One region of the Kitasatospora sp. NPDC048365 genome, then DNA from elsewhere that is predicted to be linked to it. Evidence: riboswitches for the same ligand, from Rfam matches in the RefSeq annotation. Region 1 holds a riboswitch; each other region holds the start of a gene.
What was found. Region 1 has a riboswitch for cyclic di-AMP ahead of ACGFX4_RS33095 (peptidoglycan DD-metalloendopeptidase family protein). Riboswitches for the same ligand answer to the same signal wherever they lie in the genome.
Positions count from the first base shown of each region.

Region 2: it holds a riboswitch for cyclic di-AMP, as region 1 does, so the genes downstream of both, ACGFX4_RS38290 (transglycosylase family protein) here and ACGFX4_RS33095 (peptidoglycan DD-metalloendopeptidase family protein) in region 1, are expected to answer to the same signal.
Region 3: it holds a riboswitch for cyclic di-AMP, as region 1 does, so the genes downstream of both, ACGFX4_RS07815 (M23 family metallopeptidase) here and ACGFX4_RS33095 (peptidoglycan DD-metalloendopeptidase family protein) in region 1, are expected to answer to the same signal.
Region 4: it holds a riboswitch for cyclic di-AMP, as region 1 does, so the genes downstream of both, ACGFX4_RS02670 (hypothetical protein) here and ACGFX4_RS33095 (peptidoglycan DD-metalloendopeptidase family protein) in region 1, are expected to answer to the same signal.

Region 1 covers NZ_JBICYJ010000044.1:43,943-48,587, reverse strand. Annotated here, with positions in the region: gene tig (trigger factor) at 1-1,007, opposite strand, end outside; tRNA gene ACGFX4_RS33105 (tRNA-Pro) at 1,214-1,287, opposite strand; tRNA gene ACGFX4_RS33100 (tRNA-Gly) at 1,456-1,526, shown strand; gene ACGFX4_RS33095 (peptidoglycan DD-metalloendopeptidase family protein) at 1,667-2,641, opposite strand; cyclic di-AMP (ydaO/yuaA leader) riboswitch at 2,646-2,802, opposite strand; gene ACGFX4_RS33090 (hypothetical protein) at 3,090-3,284, opposite strand; gene ACGFX4_RS33085 (PP2C family protein-serine/threonine phosphatase) at 3,645-4,645, opposite strand, start outside.
Region 2 covers NZ_JBICYJ010000066.1:11,581-16,225, forward strand. Annotated here, with positions in the region: gene ACGFX4_RS38280 (pseudouridine synthase) at 1-222, shown strand, start outside; gene ACGFX4_RS38285 (diiron oxygenase) at 310-1,203, shown strand; gene ACGFX4_RS38290 (transglycosylase family protein) at 1,222-2,310, opposite strand; cyclic di-AMP (ydaO/yuaA leader) riboswitch at 2,394-2,539, opposite strand; gene ACGFX4_RS38295 (peptidylprolyl isomerase) at 2,831-3,499, opposite strand; gene ACGFX4_RS38300 (class I SAM-dependent methyltransferase) at 3,576-4,193, opposite strand; gene ACGFX4_RS38305 (helix-turn-helix transcriptional regulator) at 4,393-4,645, opposite strand, start outside.
Region 3 covers NZ_JBICYJ010000006.1:24,612-29,256, reverse strand. Annotated here, with positions in the region: gene ACGFX4_RS07840 (PP2C family protein-serine/threonine phosphatase) at 1-665, opposite strand, end outside; gene ACGFX4_RS07835 (hypothetical protein) at 820-1,029, opposite strand; gene ACGFX4_RS07830 (hypothetical protein) at 1,208-1,402, opposite strand; gene ACGFX4_RS07825 (TetR-like C-terminal domain-containing protein) at 1,455-2,021, opposite strand; gene ACGFX4_RS07820 (alpha/beta fold hydrolase) at 2,021-2,839, opposite strand; cyclic di-AMP (ydaO/yuaA leader) riboswitch at 3,086-3,239, shown strand; gene ACGFX4_RS07815 (M23 family metallopeptidase) at 3,250-4,044, shown strand; gene ACGFX4_RS07810 (hypothetical protein) at 4,306-4,645, opposite strand, start outside.
Region 4 covers NZ_JBICYJ010000002.1:200,552-205,196, forward strand. Annotated here, with positions in the region: gene ACGFX4_RS02655 (IclR family transcriptional regulator) at 1-236, shown strand, start outside; gene ACGFX4_RS02660 (hypothetical protein) at 311-625, opposite strand; gene ACGFX4_RS02665 (hypothetical protein) at 703-1,185, shown strand; gene ACGFX4_RS02670 (hypothetical protein) at 1,182-2,525, opposite strand; cyclic di-AMP (ydaO/yuaA leader) riboswitch at 2,531-2,707, opposite strand; gene ACGFX4_RS02675 (esterase/lipase family protein) at 2,853-4,112, opposite strand; gene ACGFX4_RS02680 (ribonuclease domain-containing protein) at 4,326-4,645, shown strand, end outside.

The DNA of each region.
Region 1 (4,645 bases):
GAGGCCAGGTAGGTGTCGAGGTTCAGACCCATCGGCTCCAGCTGGTGGTGCTCCAGGTTGTGCTTGCGGGTCTCGACCTCGTCCTTGAGGAGCTTCTCCGGGTAGTCCATCTCGACCCGGGTCAGCAGCTCGTCGAGGACCTTCTCCTGGGCCTGGGTGGCCTGGTCGAACTCCTTCATGCGCTCGAGGCGCTTGCGGGAGTCGCCACGGAGCTCCTCCAGGGTGTCGAACTCGCTCGCCAGCTGGGCGAACTCGTCGTCGAGCTCGGGGAGCTCCTTCTCCTGGACGGTGGTCACGGTGACGGTGACCTCGGAGCTCTTGCCGGCCTGGGTGCCGCCCTTGAGCTCGGTGGTGAAGGTCGCGGACTCACCGGCGGACAGGCCGACCACGGCCTCGTCGATGCCCTCCAGCAGGCGGCCGGAGCCGATCTCGTAGCTCACGCCGGTGGCGGTGCCGTCCTCCGGCACCTCACCGTCGACCTTGGCCTCCAGGTCGACGACCACGACGTCGCCCTCGGCGGCGGCGCGCTCGACGTCCTTCACGGAGGAGAAGCGCTCGCGGAGCTGCTGCAGCGACTTCTCGACGTCCTCGTCGGAGACCTCGATCGGGTCGACGACGACCGCGATCTCGGAGAACTCCGGCAGGGTGATCTCCGGGCGGACGTCGACCTCGGCGGTGAACTTGAGGTCACCGCCGTCGACCAGGGTCTCGACACCCTCGATGTTGGTGATGTCCGGCTGGCCCAGGACGTCGATCTTGCCCTCGTCGACGGCCTGCGTGTAGAAGCGCGGCAGCGCGTCGTTGACGGCCTCCTCCAGCACGGCACCGCGGCCGAACCGCTGGTCGATCACGCGGTTCGGGATCTTGCCCTTGCGGAAGCCCGGGACGGTGACCTGCTGGTTGATCTTCTGATACGCCGCGTCGAGGCTGGGCTTCAGCTCCTCGAAGGGCACCTCGACGGTGAGTCGAACCCGGGTCGGGTTCAGAGTCTCGACGGCGCTCTTCACGGTGGGGTCTCCTATGGGGCTTGCGGTCAGGGCGATAGGCGGTTGGAGCTGCGATGGGAATTTCGGCTTCCGTACTACCGCCAACGCCCCATCCTACCGGTACCACGAAAGCCGCTGTGTACCCCACGGGCACCAGGAGGACGCATCGGCCCGACGACCGGTACGACAACAGGGCCCCGCCCGCCGGACGAGACCCTGCCGCACTGTCGGGGTGACCGGATTCGAACCGACGGCCTTCCGCTCCCAAAGCGGACGCGCTACCAACCTGCGCCACACCCCGTGGTGCCGAGAGGAAGAGTACACGTCGGCCGTCCCCCGCCCGTGGTCATATCGGCGCCCGCACGAGCGAAAGCGGTGTGCATTCCACCGACCCGACCAGGTACGCTAGCGACGTCCTCGTGACCGCATCGGCGGCCCGGGGGCGAACTGTGCCGCCGTCGGCGGCCATGCGGGTGTAGCTCAATGGTAGAGCCCCAGTCTTCCAAACTGGTCACGCGAGTTCGATTCTCGTCACCCGCTCCGCACAGAACGGCCCCGGCTGCCCCAGGCAGCCGGGGCCGCTGCCGTTCCCGCGGGTCCGGCCGGGTACGCCCACGGCCCCGGGCACCCCTCGCGGGGCGGCCGGGGCCGTGTGGTGACTGCGCCGTCTACCGCAGGGGTCAGACGCTGACGCCGTGCGCCGCCAGGTAGGCGATCGGGTCGATGTCCGAGCCGTAGCTCGGGGTGCTGCGGATCTCGAAGTGCAGGTGCGGGCCGGTCACGTTGCCGGTGGCACCGGAGAGGCCGATCTGCTGACCGGCGGAGACGCTCTGGCCGGCCGAGACCGAGATGGACGACAGGTGGGCGTACTGGGCGTACTTGCCGTCGGCCAGCTTGATGATGACCTCGTTGCCGTAGGCGCCACCGTTGCCGGCGGAGACCACGGTGCCGGCGGCGACGGCCTTCAGGCTGGTGCCGGTGGAGACCGGGAAGTCGATGCCGGTGTGGTAGCCGCTGGACCAGTTGGAGCCGGCCGCGTGCCACGCGGTGGTGTGGTGCACGGAGACCGGGGCGACGTAGCCGGAGGCGTTGGAGGACACCGCGGCGGAGGACGACGAGGTCGACGAGCCGGTGGCGGCCTTCGGGGTGGCCTTCTTCGCGGTCGAGGTGGTGGTCGACTGCTGGGTCTGCTTCGGCGCGGACTGCTGCTTGGGAGCGGTCTGCTGCTTCGGCTGCTCGGCCGGGGCTGCGGCCGGAGCGGCCGCGGCGGCACCGCCGACGGTCAGCGTCTGGCCCGGGTAGATCAGGTTCGGGTTGGAGCCGATGACCGAGCGGTTGTCCTGGTAGAGCTTCTCCCAGCCGCCGTCGACGTTCTGGGCGGAAGCGATCTTGGACAGGGTGTCGCCGGAGACGACCGCGTAGTCGTGCGACGCGGCGGCGGCCGGAGTGGTGTCGGCGACCGGGGTGGCGGCGACGGCCGGGGTCTCGGCGGCAGCGGCGGCCGGGGCGCGGTGGCCCTCGTGGGCGTGGCCGGTACCGTGCGCGCTGGCGGCGGTGACCGGGAGGCCGACCGCGGCACCGGCGACACCGGTGGCGATGGCGATGCGGACGATGGTCTTCAGGCGAGGCTTGCGGTGCTTGCCGTTCGCGGACATGAAGAATTCCTCTCCGACGCCTACGAGGTGAGCTGTCGGGTTCGGACGAGAGTTGCCCGGCCGCGCTAGGCACGGCTTCACCCCGAGCCGTCCCCGGTGTTCCGGGTACGGCGACTTACCTGTGGGTCCCCCGCTCCTGCCGAGAACGGTTATCTGGTCGGCACCGGGCAGCGGCAGGACTAGGCGTTCCACCCGGTGGCCCACCCGGACGATCCGCCCGGGCTGCGGTGAAGCAAAGCCGACGTCGGGCACCCGTGGCAAGCGTCGGCCCCGCCGGGACGGAGGTCCCGACGGGGCTGACGGAGCGACAGGTCACCACCCGCGCACACGGCCCGACCGAGTGCTTACGGGATCATGACCCTACGTACACCAACCATTAACGCAGGGCCATATCAGGCACCGTTCGGACGCGATCACTCACCCCCGGTCACCGCACGGGTGACGCTGCTCACCCCGCGATCGAGGAGATGGCCTTGGCGAGCGAGTTCAGGAAGTCCTGGATCGGCTGCGCCGCGGTGGACTGGCTCACCATGAAGCCGAACAGGGCGGCGACGATGGCATGGCTGGTCTTCAACTGCTTGTTGCGGATGAAGATCACCATGATGATGCCGAACAGGACCAGGGCGGAGACGGAGAAGGCCACGCCGGACTCACTTCCTCGATTCATGGCGGGGGTTCGTGAGGCGGAAACCGGCCCCTACCCCCCGTGTCCCCACCAGTCCATCCGGACTCAGTGTGGTCGCTCGTGCGGACTCCGTAAAGGACTTGCCCGGCAACCGGCCGGAAGATCCTGCCATCTGAGACCGGTTTCCGCCGTCCGCGACGATAGCGGAAGGCATATGACGGGCCGTCGGCGGGCAGGTGTCGTCATCGGGGCGGGGGAGAAAAGGGCAGGCCGACCGCACCGGAGCGGGTACGTCCGAAGCGCCGTCAGGTTTGGCCGAAGATCACCACCCGCTCTTGACACCGGGTCCGGGGTGCCTCCCGAGTGCCTGTCGGCGGGCTACTGGCGCCAGATCAGCAGGACGGCGCGGTCGTCGTTGACGTCCTTGGCGACGGTGTCGATCAGCCGGGTCGCCGCGCCGCCGCGGGCCGACTCGGTCTGGGCGGCCGCCGCGACCAGCCGGTCGGACTCCCCCATCAGCCGGTCCATGCCCTCGGTGAGATCGCGCCCGGGCAGCTCCACCATGCCGTCGGTGCACAGCAGCAGCAGGTCGCCCGGCCCGAGCCGGCCGCGCACGCCCTCGAACTTGGCGCCGTCGTAGACCCCGAGCAGCGGGCCCTCGGCCTCCTTGACCTCCCAGCGGCCCGCCCCGGCCAGCCGGTGCATGCCCGGCAGGTGGCCGGCCGAGAGCAGCTCGTACTCGCCGGTGTCCAGGTCGAGCACCAGGTGGACGGCGGTGGCGAAGCCCTCGTCCCAGTCCTGGCGGAGCAGGTAGCCGTTGGCGGCGGGCAGGAAGTCGTGCGCGGGGAGCGAGCCGAGCAGGCCGCCGAAGGCGCCGGAGAGCAGCAGCGCGCGGGAGCCGGCGTCCATGCCCTTGCCGGAGACGTCGGCGAGCACCGCCTCCAGCACCCGGCGGCCGCTGCCGGTGCGGGTGGCGACCACGAAGTCGCCGGAGAAGGACTGGCCGCCGGCCGGGCGCAGCGCCATGTCGGCGTGCCAGCCCGCGGGCAGGTCGGGGACGCGGCTCTGCACCCGGATCCGCTCGCGCAGGTCGAAGAGCATGGTGGAGCCGCCGCGCCAGGGCACGCCGACCCGGCGGCGGAACTGGGCGACCAGGAGTCCGGCGATGCCGACCGCGCCGACCACCAGGGCGGCGCCGGGGGTGACCCCGTAGACGTACGACTCGGGGCGTTCGCTGGCGACCTTCTCGCCGGTGTGGATCAGCGACTCGGCGATCAGCCCGAACGCGGCGGCCGCGTAGAGCAGCACCAGGGTGCCGGGGCGCAGCAGCAGGGCGCCGGCCAGGACCGGCAGCACCAGGGCGGTGGGCGGGCACCAGT
Region 2 (4,645 bases), on a different contig from region 1:
CCGCACACCGGCCGCACCCACCAGCTGCGGGTGCACCTGAACCGTCTGGGCGTGCCGATCCTGCACGACCCGATCTACCCCGTGGTGCGGCCCGCGTCCGAGCCGGAGGACTTCGGTGCGCCGCTGCAACTGCTGGCCCGGTCGCTGGAGTTCACCGATCCGGTGAGCGGGGAGGAGCACTGTTTCCGCAGCCGCCGCACGCTGGCGGGGTGGCCCGGGTAGCCGGGTTCTGCGCGGTGTATTGACGGTGGGTCTAATAACTTCTACCTTCGCGGCACGGACACGTACGCGCCGCGAAGGAGATCCCCCATGCCCGAGACGACCCGCCTGCGCGACCGCGAGCGGACCGCCGAACGCCTGCTCGCCTCGTCCGCCAAGCTCTCCTTCGACCCGCTCAAGGACGTCGACTGGGACTCCGCCCCCGAGCCCGGCCGCTACTACTGCCCGCCGCACCGCCTCTCGCTCTACGGCACCCCGCTGTGGGAGACGCTGGACGAGGAGCGGCGGATCGAGCTCAGCAAGCACGAGACCGCCTCGATCGCCAGCGTCGGCATCTGGTTCGAGGAGATCCTGATGCAGATGCTGCTGCGGCACGCCTTCGACCAGGACCCGACCTCCGCGCACGTGCAGTACGCGCTGACCGAGATCGGCGACGAGTGCCGGCACTCGGTGATGTTCGCCAAAATGATCAGCTGGATGGGCGTCCCCGCGTACGGCGCGCGCCCGGTGGCGCACAACCTCGGACGGCTCTTCAAGGCGATCTCCACGCACAGCCAGACCTTCGGCGGCACCATGTACGTCGAGGAGATCCTGGACGCCTTCCAGCGCGAACTGATGGCCGACGAGACGCTCCAGCCGCTCACCCGGCAGGTCTCGCGGATCCACGTCATCGAGGAGTCGCGGCACATCAGCTATGCGCGCGAGGAACTGGTGCGGCGCCGGCTCGGGCCGGTCCGGCGCCGCTACGAGCAGCTGTTCATCGGACTGATCGTCTACTTCGCCACCGTCAGCCTGATCCACCCGCGCCTGTACCGCGCCGTGGGCATCGCTCCCGAGGTCGGCAGCGCCGCCGCGAAGGCCAACCCGCACTGGCGGGCCACCAAGGTGGAGATGGCCGCCAAGGTGATCGGTGTCCTCGACCGGGCCGGGCTGGTCGGCCGCACCAACCGCTGGCTGCTGCGGGCCGCCGGCGTCATCCACTGACGGGCGGCCCGCAGGCCGTCACTGGCCCAGCTGGAGCACCAGGCCGGGCTTGAGCAGGTCCGGGTTCTCGCCCACGACCAGCTTGTTGGCCTCGTAGAGCCCCTTCCAACCGCCCTGCAGGCCGTTGTTGCGGGCGATGGACGCCAGCGTGTCGCCCGCCTGCACCGTGTACGCCTTCGGGGTGGCGGCCGGCGGGGCCGACTCGGTGGCAGGAGAGCTCGGCTGCGCGGTGGGCGCGGCCGGAGCGGTGGCGTCGGCGCCCGGGACCGTCGGGGTGGTCGGACCGGTCGCCGGCGCCGTCGGGTCGACCGGCGGCGCCACCGGCAGCGTCGGGTCGCCGGTGACCGGCGCGGTCGGGTCGACGGTGACCGGCGGGACGGTCGGGTCGGTCGGGGTCCCGGTCGGGTCGGTCGGCAGGGTCGGCGTCGTGGTGACCGGCGCGGTGGGAAGCGTCGGGTCGACCGGGACCACCGGAGCCACCGGGGCGACCGGCGCGGTGGTGGCGGGCGCCGTGGTGCCCTGCGCGTTCCGGGCGTCCTGTGCGGCCTTCGCCGCCTTCGCGGCGGCCGAGCTGACGTGGTGCTCGTACACCGAGTGGTGGCTGGTCCAGAACCAGCCGCCGTCCTGCTCGTACCAGTACACGCTGTACACCGGGTCCCAGCCCGGGAGGCCGGAGAAGACCGGGGTGGTGTGCGCGGCGGGCAGCGAGCCGTCCTGGGCCGCGTTCACCATGTCGACGCCGCGGCTGCCGCGCAGCGAGCCGGTCTCGTCCGCCGAGTCGTTGACGTCCACCACGCCGGTCACGCCGTCCCGGGACAGGCCGGCCTGCTGGGCGCAGGTGCCCCAGCCGCCCTCGCCCTCGGCGGCGAGCACCCGCTCGGCCACCGCGATCTGCTGGCTGCGGGTCGCCCGGTCCGCGCTCGGCGCGAACTCGGTGCCGCCGTACGCCGCCCAGGTGGAGTCCGTGAAACGCAGGCCGCCGTGGTAGCCGTCGCCGGAGTCCGCGCTCCAGTTGCCGCCGGTCTCGCAGCCCGCGACCTTGTCCCAGACCGGCGTCGGCGCGGCCTGCGCTCCGGTGGCGGCCAGCAGGGGCAGTGCCAGGCCCACGCCCGCGATACTCGCGACCGCAATGGCCTTCTCCGCCTGGGTGGGACGGCGGTGCCGACCCGGACCCGTGAAGAGCATGAGGACGTCCCTCTCCGCACGCCTGCGAGGTGAGCTGTCGGGTTCGGACCGGGAGGTGGCCCGGCCGCCGGGAGGCGGCTTCACCCCGAGCCGTCGGGGACGGCGACTTACCTGGTTCCCCCACCCCTGCCCCAGGTGGTGTGTTGGGCATCCCGGGAGCGCGGCGGACAGGGCTCGGCGTTTCCGCGCACGGGGCCCGCGTGTGCGGGCTGCACGGAGACTATTCAACCCGGGCAGCCAATCACAAGCTCATACCGCCAGGATCACAGCCCCGTCACGGGCCGTCCACCTTCGTCGCCCACAAACCACAGCCACCCCACAAGCCCCGTCCGCACACCGCCGCCCCGCGCGGCCGTTCGAAACTCGCTTGCGCGAAGGTCGAACCGCGGTACGGTCCGGCCGCTGACGCCCGGTCGGCGGCCGGACGGATGTGTCGGTCCGGTCAGCGCTTGGTGATGGCGACGTGACGGATGTTCACCGGCAGGTTCGGGAAGCCGTCGCCCGGGTTGTTCTGGTCGTCCTCGCCGGCCGCCGCGATCCGCTGCAGGACGTCGAGCCCGGCCGTCACCCGACCGAACGGCGTGTAGGCGGGCGAGAGCTTGGTGTCCTTCCAGACGAAGAAGAACTGGCTGCCGTTGGTGTTCGGGCCGGCGTTGGCCATCGCCACCGTCCCGGCCGGGTAGGTGGCGCCCTCCAGGTTCTCGTCCGGGAAGGAGTAGCCGGGACCGCCACTGCCGGTGCCGGTCGGGTCGCCGCACTGCAGCACGAAGATGCGCTGGGTGGTGAGCCGGTGGCAGTGGCTGCGGTCGAAGTAGTCGCGCTCGGCCAGGAACCGGAACGAGAACGTGGTGCACGGCGCCTTGTCGGTCAGCGCCTTGAACGTGATCGCGCCCTGGGTGGTGCGCAGCGTCGCGCTGTACGGCTTCGCCGCCTGCTTCGCGTCGAACACCGGGATGCCCTTGAAGTTGTCGGCCGGGACCGCCGGGGTGTAGCTGCAGGCGGCGGACGCGGCGGCGGCCGAGCCGGACGGCTGGGCGGCGGCGACGGTGCCGGAGAGGGCCAGCGGCAGGGTGGCGACGGCGGCGAGCAGGGCCATGGACTTGCGGTTCACGGGGCGGCCTTCCGGATGGAGTTGGCGTGGACCCGTCATTCATGCCCCGTCCGGCCGGCCGCCAAGCGTGCCGGATTCACGCCCGGCGCAGGCGCACCAGTGTGTCGACCGCCTCGCCCGCCGTCCCGTCCGGCCGGGTCGCCGGGCGGCGGACCCGCTCCGCCCGAACGGCCGTCAGGCCGGTGTCGGCGAGGGTGGCGAGGACCTCCGGCAGGCGGTACAGCACCGCCGGGTCCTGCGGCCCGCCGACGCCCTCGGCCAGGTTGGTCGAGTCGTGGCCCACCACCAGCAGCGTGCCGCCCGGCGCCACCGCCCCGGCCGCACGCACCAGCACCGACCCCAACTGCTCGCCGGGGAGCTGCAGGTAGGCGATCAGCACCAGGTCGTACCCGGCTGCCTCCGGCTCGTACGCCAGCACGTCCGCCTCGACCAGTTCGACCCGGGCGGCGTTGTCCGCGGGCAGCGCGGCGGCGAGCGTGCGGGCCCGGCCCAGCGCGACGGGGGAGAAGTCCACCGCGGTCACCCGCCAGCCCCGGGCGGCCAGCCACAGGCTGTTGCGGCCCTCACCGGCCGCCAGGTCGAGCGCCCGCCCCGGCGTCAGGTCGGCGGTCTCCGCGGCGACCCAGCGGTTGGGCTCGGTGCCCCACACCAGCTCCGAGCTTCGGTAGCGGGTGTCCCAGGCGCTGCTGTCCAAGGCGTGCCTCCGGTGCGGTGCTCGTCGGGAGACCGAGACTATCCGGCGGGCGAGCCGGCGGCGTGGAACCGGCGGCCCCAGCCGGGCCCCGTCGCCGAGCACCGGCAGCGGGCCGCCGACGCGGGTAGGGGCGCGGCGCGCGGGTTCCGTGCGTCGGTGCAGGAGCCGGAGGGCCCGATGAGCGGTCGGGGCGCGGAGGCTAGGAGCCGCGGGGGGCGGCCTCGGCGCAGTGCCGATGCCCGGGGCCGAGCGCGCGCAGCAGGTCGAGGGCCTCGGTGCCGCCGGGCGGCGGCGTGAAGACACGCAGGCGCTGGTCGGCCGCCGGCGTCGCCAGTACCTCGCAGTCGAAGACGATCCGGCCCAGCTCGGGATGGACCAGCCGGTACGGGTGCGAGGTCCGCACCGCCACCTCGTGCCGCTCCCAGAGCGTCGCGAACTCTGCCCCGGCGGCC
Region 3 (4,645 bases), on a different contig from region 1:
ACCGAGCCGAGCAGCGTCGCGAACGCCCCCGACAGGTGTATCGACCGGGCGGCCGCCCGGCTGCCCTTGCCGGAGACGTCCACCAGGACCACCTCCAGCAGGTCCCGCTCCGGCTGGTGCGCGGCGAGCAGGAAGTCCCCGGAGAACAGCGTGCCCCGCACCGGCGACACCGCCTGGTGGAACCGCCAGTCCAGCAGCCCGCTGGGCAGCCGCCCGAGCGCCAGGGCGTGCTCGGCGAGCTCGACCAGCATGGTGTCGCCGCGCAGGCCGCGCAGGCCCAGCCGGGTCCGGTAGCGCGAGGTGGCCAGCACCAGCACCGCCGCCGACGCGATCACCAGCACCGACCCGGGCCGCACCCCGTACGGCTGCCGCAGCAGCCCGTCCGCGACCAGGCAGAGCGCGACGGCGCCGATCAGCAGGTACTGCCGGTGGACGTGCAGCAGGTAGCCGCCGAGGATCACCGGGAAGACCAGCGCGGACGGCGGGCACAGGTCGGGCTTCAGGATCGCCAGCCAGGTGAGGGCGAGCGAGAGCACCACCAGCACGGCCAGCGCGGCCCGCTCGGCGGCCGGGTCGCCGTCCAGCAGCCGGCTCAGCCACCGCCCGAGCGGGCTGCGACGCAGCCGTGCGCCGACCCTCCTGGCGACGGTGGTGACTGCGGGCACGGCACCTCCGCCGGTACGCGGGCACAGGCCGCTGACGATCCGCTGATTCAGCTCAATTTATCGCCGAATGTCCGGATAGTCGTACTTGTGCCGCTTCCCGCGCGGGTCGACGGGCCGGGTTCCCGTGCTGTTCCCCGGACCGGGCCGCCGCCCGTTACTGCCCGTCCACCTCGCCGTAGCCGGGCTGCGGGCGCGCCGCCACCGGGCGCAGCGTGCGCAGGCCGCGCAGCACCGCGAACGCGCGACGGAGCTCACCGACCGGGGTGCGCGGTTCGGCCGCCGGGGCCGGCTCCGGGTCGAGCGGGCGGCGGGGTGCCGGGACCAGGCCGGTGACGGGCTCGGTGTGCTGCGCCGTCTGCGTCATCGTTCCTGTCCTCCGTGCTGCCGCCGAGTGGGCTGACGGGTCGTGGGTCGACCCGACTGTAGTACTTCCCGCTGGGCTGACAGTCTTACGCGTGGACGGTGACGGAACGGTATCGAAGGCAATCCGAAGACGTACCGGCGCGCGCCCCCGGTCGGAGGCGCGCGCCGGTACGCGGGCCTCAGGCCTGGAGGTCGGGCAGCTCGGGGGTGACGGTCTCGACCCGGTCGAGGCCGAGCGGCAGGTCGGGGGCGGTGATCGCGTCGGTCAGCGGGCCGGCGGGCACCTGCGGGACGGCGTGCGCGCTGGGGGCGGTCAGGGAGGCCACCACGCCGACGGCGAGCGAGGCAAAGGCGAGCATCGAGCGCTTCTTCATGCCCTGCCCAACGCCCGTCCGGCGCATCGGTCACGGCCTCCGGGCCCGCGGCTCACGGCCAGGAGCGCAGGCCCTCGGTCAGCACCCGGGTCATCCGGTCCAGCGTCACCGCCCGGTCCTCGGCCAGTCGGAACGCGCCGCCGGTGGCGAGCGAGGCGAACCCGTGCGCCATCGCCCGGACCGTCCGGGTCGCGTGGATCGCCTCTGCGCCGTCCAGCCCGTAGCCGGCCAGCACCCGCAGCACCACCTCCACCAGCCGGGTGGCGGCCGCCAACTGCTCCGGGTCGTCCTCCCGCGGCGCCTGCGGCACCGCCGCGTACCGCCGCGGGTACTCGGTGGCGTAGGCCGCGTACGCCGCCATCAGCGCGGCCACCGCCGCGTCGCCGGAGCGGCCGAGCGCCGCGTCCGCCAGCCGGTCGGCCAGCTCGCCGGTGACCCGGACGGCGACCAGCCGGCGCAGCTCGGCCAGGCCGCCGGGGACGTGCTTGTACAGCGAGGGCGTGGCCACGCCGGCCCGGCCGGCCACGGCGGCCAGCGTGAGCTCCTGGACCCCGTGCTCGTCGACCAGCTCCAGCGCCCGGTCGACCACGGCGGCGGGGGTGAGTCCGACCCGGGGCATCAGGCGACCTCCGCCAGGAACGGGAGCAGCGCGGCGGCGACGGCCTGCGGGTGGCCGGCCATCGGGTAGTGGCCGCCGTCCTCGATCATCACCTTGCGGCCGTTCAGCGCCGCCGCCTGGCGGTCGGCGACCAGCTCCGGGTCCGGGAAGTCGGGGTCCTTGGTGCCCATCAGCACCAGCGCCGGGCACCGGACCGCCGCGGACCAGCCGACCGGCGCCGAGTCGCCGGAGAGGTAGCCGGCCAGCGCGACCTTGCGGTGCGGCTCGCGCAGCATCGCCGCCAGGCCCGCCCGGTACGCGTCGAAGTCGGCCGGGCGCTCGGTCGGGAAGTAGAACTTCTGCAGCGTGCCCCACACCCCGGGGAACGCCTTGACCACCGGGCCGACCACGCCGAACAGCGCCTTCTGGAAGGCGTTCAGCGGCAGGTTCTCGATGAACGCGTCGATCAGCACCACGCCGGCCGCCCGCTCCGGCGCCAGCCCGGCCGCCTTCACCACGGTCGCGCCGGTGTACGAGCTGCCGGCCAGCACGGCCCGCTCGATGCCCAGGTGGTCGAGCAGGGCGAGCAGGTCGGCGGCGATCGCGGCGGGGGAGTAGTCGACGAACTCGGCCGAGGACTCGCCCATGCCGCGCAGGTCCATGGTGATCACCCGGTGGCCGGCCGCGGTGAGCAGCGGGACCAGGTGCCGGTAGGCGGCCCGCTGGTCGAGCATGCCCGGGAGCAGGACGACCGGCAGTCCCTCGCCCGGGGTGTCGTCGAACGCGATCCGGCCGCCGGGGACGTCGAAGAAGCGGGTGGGGGTGGTCGTGGAGCTCATCGCGGGCCTCCTGGGCTGCGTGCGTCGGCGGTGCCGATTGCTGTTAGCCATAAAGCTAAGGCTAATAGCCTTAGCCGTCAACCCCTTCGCCAAGCCCGCCGAATCATCACAAATCGCCCACAGGTCGTCAGGAGGGCATCACTGCCTCTCCCGAGACGCTTGGAAACAGGGGGTCCATAGGATTAACGTTTGATAACGCAGCGCGGTCGGCAACGCCGTACCCATACGGCACCGCGCGCGGTCGCCTAATCCACCGGGCCCACCCCCTCGCGGGCGCGCCCAGGAGCCGGGGAACCACGTTCCTTGGGGTGAATCGGCCAGGCCCCCGGGCCACCGGCCGTAGGAGACCTTCCACCTCCGAACCCGTCAGCTAACCCGGTCGGCGAGAGGGAAGGAAGGAGTGCGCCCCCGTGGCGTCCACCCAGACCGCTGACAGCTCCGGCACAGCCACCAGCCTGCTCGACCACCCGACCGGGCACGACACCCGGCACCGGCTGCCCCGGCAGTCCCGCGGCACCGGCCCGCTGCTCGGCGTCACCGCGATGACCGCCGCGCTCGGCGCCACCGGCTTCGCCGCCGCCCCGGCCGGCCACGCCGCGGACGCCCCCGCCGCCCCCTCCGTCACCGCCCCCGACGAGGCCTCCGGGGCCGTCCTGTCCGCCGACCCCGGACTCGCCCTCGCCGCCCGCATCCAGCAGCAGGCCGACGGCCGGCGCACCGCCGACGACGAGTCCGCCCGGATCGCCGCCGCCCAGGAGGCCCAGGCCAGGCGCGCCGCGCAGGAGACCGCGGCCCCCCTCGGCGACCACGCCCTGCCGGTCGCCGGCTACCGCCTCGCCGCGCAGTTCGCCCAGGCCGGCGCGCACTGGGCCCACCTGCACACCGGCCTCGACTTCGCCGCCCGCACCGGCACCCCGGTCACCGCCGTCACCGGCGGCACCGTCACTTCCGCCGGCTGGTCCGGCCCGTACGGCTACCGGGTGATCCAGACCCTGCCCGACGGCACCGAGCTCTGGTACTGCCACCTCGCCCGGATCACCACCCCGGCCGGCCCCGTCACCACCGGCACCGTGCTCGGCACCGTCGGCGCCACCGGCAACGTCACCGGCGTCACCGGCCCCCACCTCCACCTGGAGGTCCGCCCCGACGGCGCCGCCCCGATCGACCCGCTCACCTGGCTCGGATCGCACGGCCTCACGCCGTAGCCGCCCCCGACGGCAGCCGGGCCGCGACCCCTTCCCCGCGCCCGGCTCGTCGGACCAGGGCCCACCCGGGCCCGGATCCCGTCCCTGACCGGCCCCGGGAGCTCCATCCCCCGGGCCCGGCCTTCCCAGGGCCCGGTCCGCCCCGGGCGCAGGCCCTGTTCGGCCCGGTCCGCCCCGGGCGCAGGCCCCCCTCCGGCCCGGACCGCTCGCGCGTTCCGTCCTCCGCACGGCCACCCGGGTGCCGTCCGGCCCGCTCCCGGCTCAGGCCTCGCCGGGTTCGCCCCGCTCCGCGAGGTACGCCTCGATGTCGCCGGGGCCCGGCTCCGGCGCCAGGTCCGGGTACTCCGTCACCAGCAGCGCCGCCAGCCCCGGGCTCGTCCACTCCCCGTACAGCCGCAGCGCCTCCGCCTCCACCGCGGCCTCGAACCCGTCGAAGTCCCCGGCCAGCTCCTCCGGCATCGGCAGCCCGCGCGCGGTCAGCTCCGCCAGGTTCCGGTAGCTGCGCTGCATCAGCCCCTGCTCCAGCAGCCGCCGCGCGCCGTCCGTCGCCATGCCGACCAGCAGCAGCCGCGCCGCGTCCCACTCCTCCTGGCCCTCGGCC
Region 4 (4,645 bases), on a different contig from region 1:
TGATCACCCAGCTGGGCACGGCCCGCGAGTCCGGGTACGTGGTGGACGACCAGGAGCAGGAGATCGGGGTGCGCTGCATCGCGGTCGCGGTGCCGGGCGCGCCGACGCCGACCGCACTGTCGGTCTCCGGCCCGGAGGCGCGGATCCGCGCGCTGGAGGCGCAGGCGGGCAGCGCGGCGCTCGTCCCGGTGATGCGTCAGATCGCCTCCCGGCTCGGCGAGGTGCTCGCGCCGTAGCGCGGACGGCGCGACGGCCAGACGGGACATCAGGAGCGCCACGGCCACCACAGCCGCCACGGCCGTCGACCGCGTCAGTCGGACAGGTCGAGGTCGCCGACCTGGGCCACCGTCACCTCGAAGACGGCGAGCACCGGATCGGCCCCGGCCTCGCGGAACAGGCGCGGCGCGGCGGCGGTCTTCGGGTCGGCCCGGACGGCCTCCAGGGTGGCCAGGTCGCGCCACAGGCTCTGGATCCGCCAGTGCCGGTCGCTGCCCTTGAGCAGCTCGGTGCGCAGCAGCCCCTCCGGCAGCGGGCCGGCCACCAGCTGCCGGTACGCCTGGACGAAGCCGGCCTCCCGTTCGGCCGCGACCTCGCCGCTCACCTCGCTCAACACGCGACCAGTCATCGTGTCCACCTCCGCTCGACAGGGCCGTGCGCCACTACTGTGAGTATGCAGGTGGGCACCGACAGTGGGAGTGGAGCATGGCCGTGCGGGTGATGCGGGGGCCCATGGTTCTGGCGATGGCGGCCGCGGCGGCCCTGGGGACGACGACCGGGACGGCGGCGGCGCTGCCCTCGCACGCGGACCTGCAGGTGGTCCGGCTCGACCCGGACCCGGCCGCGCCGGGCGGGCTGACCACGGTGCACGCCTTCGTCGCCAACGGCGGACCGGACCGGACGGCCTCGCCGTTCACCGTGCTGGTCGACCTGCCGGCGGGCTTCACCGCCGAGGGCCCGTTCTTCCCGGAGAACTGCACCGTCTCGCTGGCCGGCCACCTGGTCCGCTGCACCTTCCCGGCGGGCCTGCCGGCGCTGCGGACGGCGACCGCGCTGATCCCGGTCCGGGTGAACGCGTACGTGCCCCCCGGCACGAGGGCCGAGGGGCACGTACGGGTGGCGGGCGCGGACGACACGGTCCCGGCGAACGACCGGACGGCGTTCACGCTGACCGTGCGGGCCGACTAGCGGTAGACGCGGACCCAGTCGGCGGCGAAGCTGATCGGCGCGGAGCCGGACGCGGCCGGGTGGTACTGGCCGGCGCTCAGCGACAGGTTGAGGATCAGGTACGCGGACCAGCCGGTGCCGACCCCGGTGCCGTCGGAGAACACCTTCTTGCCGTTGACGTACCAGTCGACGGAGTCGGCGCCGTAGTAGGTGCCGATGGTCACCCACTGGTCCTTGGCGATGGCGCTCGCGTCGGTGTAGTACTTCGAGCCGGACTTGACGTGGTTGGTCAGCTCCAGCAGGTTCGGGTTGTCCGGGTGGTACTCGAAGGAGTCGATCTCGCCGTTGCCGTTCTTCCAGGTCCACAGGGCGGGCCAGGCGCCGGTGCCGGCGGGCAGCTTGACCCGGGTCTCGGCGTAGTCGCCGGTCTTCACCTGGAAGCCCTGGGAGGAGTACTCGGTGGTGAGCAGGCCGGTGTCCCAGGCCTGCTTGCCGTTCTCCAGGGTGTGGCCGGACGGCTTGGCGGTGAAGGTGGCGACGCCGCCGGAGACCTGGACGCCGCTGGTGGTCAGCCAGTCGAGCTTGTTGTCGTCCGGGTTGTGGTTGCCGTAGCGGTAGGCGCTGGACTTGTCGCCGGTCCACTTGGAGCCGTACGCGATGGCGCTGTCGAACTCCTCGGACCAGGTCAGCGCCTTGCCCGGGATCGGCGAGCCGGTGCCCGCGGCCGGGGCGGTCGGCGCGGTCGTCGGCGTGGGGGCGGCCGTGGGCGTCGGGGTCGGGGTCGGCGTCGGCGCGGGGGTCGGCTTGACCGTGGGGGTGGGCGCCGGGGCCGGGGTGGTGGCGCCGGCGGCGGCCACGGTGAGGGTGCGCGAGGGCAGGTTGTGCCAGGCGTTCGCCGAGTCCTGCCAGAAGCCGAACTGGGTGTAGGTGCCGGCCGGCAGGGTGCGGGCGGCGCTGGTGAAGGTGGTGCCGCCCGGGCAGATCTGCACGTTGCTCGCGTTGCCGGGGAAGTCCAGGTTCCGCCCGGCGGCGTCGCGCACGCCGACGCCGAGCGTCTTGGCGGTGAAGCAGGAGGAGGAGTGGACGGTCAGCGAGGCGGTCGTCGAGACGGCGGCGGCCATCGACTCCGGGGTGAGCCGGTCCTGGGTGACGGTCGCGGCGGCGGACGTGGCGCCGGCGACGGCGGCGGTCGTGGCGGCCGAGGTCGCGGGGGCCGCGGTCGTCGGGGCGCTCCAGGCGGACGGGGTGGTCCAGGCGGACGGGTTGAACCAGGCGGCCTGGGCGCTGCCGGCGAGCGGCGCGCCGATCAGGGCGGCGGCACCGGCGACGGCGCCGATGCGGGCAGGACGGGAGAGGCGCATGACGGGGTTCCTCCGCGACGCCTGCGAGGTGAGCTGTCGGGTTCGGGCCCTGAGGCGGCCCGGCCGCGCGCGTGCGTGCGTGCGGCTTCACCCCTAGCCGTGCCCGGCCGTCCCGGAGGGAGCGGAGGGCATGGCGACGTACCTGTGGGTCCCCCGCTCCTGTCCAGTGGTGGTCAGCGAAAGCCCCCGGCGGGTGGACAGGATTCGGCGTCCCGGCGGTGGCGTGCCCGGTGCGAGCACCCGAGCAGGCTAGACAGATTGTCGACAGAGCGACAACCGGCCCGGGAGAGACAAGCGTCACACCGCGGGCCGGCGGGACTGCCCTGGTCAGGCGAGCCAGGAGGTGATCTGCTGGACGGCCGCCGGGGCCCAGGCGAGCTCCATGTGGTTGAGGCCGCCGAGCAGCGCGGTGCCGCCGACGGTGGGGATGCCGGTGGTGTCCAGGGCACTCGCGGTGAACACCAGGCCGTCGCTCGGGCCGCGGCCCTCGTTGAGGATCCCGGGGATGTCGGCCGAGCCGCCGGCCAGCAGGTAGGTCCGCACGGAGGCCGGAATGCCGGCCCGCTGCAGCGGGGCGATCAGCGACCCGGCGTCGATCGCGGCCTGGATGCCCTGGCCCGAGGTGTAGAAGCCCTGGCCGCCGTAGTAGGTGGTCCACCAGTCCTGGGCGGTGGAGTCGACGCCGTACCGGCCGTCCCAGCGGGCGAGCAGCTGGCGCTGGCCGGGGAAGCAGTCGTACCCGCCGCTGGGCAGCACGCCGAGGCAGGGCTGCGCGGTGTAGCTGCCGTAGCAGGTCATGTACAGGTGCGGGGAGGGCGCGTTGGCGGTGCCGCCGCAGGCCGGCCAGGTGGCCAGCGAGAAGGCCCAGCCGTGCGCGTACGTGTAGTCCAGGCCGCCGTGCGGGCCGCCGAGGGTGATCAGACGCCGGACGTCCCCGGCGTAGGCCCGGCCCCAGGACGGCCGGACCGAGGAGACGTACGCGCGGGCCGCGACCTCGCCCTTGCTCCAGGCGACCACGTCGACCTGGGCGACCCCCAGCCTGGCCCGGATCAGCGCGATCGCGTCGCCGACCGCCTGGGCCTGGAGCAGGTTGTCGCCCTGCTTGTGGGCGAAGTTGATCGCGAAGACCCGGTGGCCGGAAGCGGCCAGGTTCTGCGCCAGGCCGGTGGAGGGGCAGCCGGACGCGCCGCAGCTGCCGGTGGCGCCGGGGTCGGCCCAGGCCCGGTCGGCGTTGTCGTTGGCGCCGTGCACCAGCAGGACGGGGGTGGTGATCGGGCCGGTGTTCCAGCCGGTGCCGCTGTAGAGCAGGAAACGGCCGGAATAGGGCTGCCGGACGCCGCCGAACCAGGTCAGCCGGGCGCCGTCCTGGTCGCCGCGGCCGTCCGACGGGTACTGCTCGGCGCGGAAGCCGGTGGTGGTGTCCAGGTAGCGCTCGACCCGGTCCCAGCCGTTGCCGGGCGCGGTGAAGACGGCCTCCTGCGCGAGGTACGGGGGCGCGGCGGCGTGGGCGGGGACGGTGCCGATGCCGAGCAGCAGCAGGGCGGCGGTGAGCAGGGCGGTGCACAGGGACCTGACGGGGTGGGGCATCAGGGGTCGCCTCCTCGGGGGCGGCAGGGTGACGTGGAGTCAGGTCACGGTAGGCGCGGCGCGGCCGGAGACCCATGTGACAGGACCACACCGAGGGCTCGCTGCTGATGGCGGTCCGCCACAAGTCCCCCGGGTTCCCGGGGAGTTACCCGAAGATGAAAAATTGCGGCAACGTCTTTCGCGCGGACCTGACAAGCCCCCACACTGGCTCACATGCGAATCACTCTACGCGCGTTGAAGACCCGCGCCGCTTCCGTCGTCGCCGTCGGCATGCTGACCCTGGCCCCGACCGCCGTGTTCGCCACCGACGCCCACGCCACCGTCTCCGGGAACGTGTGCCGCACCGCCCTGCCGAGCCAGGCCCGGGACACCCTGGCCCTGATCGACAAGGGCGGCCCGTTCCCCTACTCGCAGGACGGCATCGTCTTCCAGAACAGAGAGGGCGTCCTGCCGGCCAAGGCCGGCGGCTACTACCACGAGTACACCGTGATCACCCCGGGCAGCTCCACCCGCGGGGCCCGACGGATCGTCAC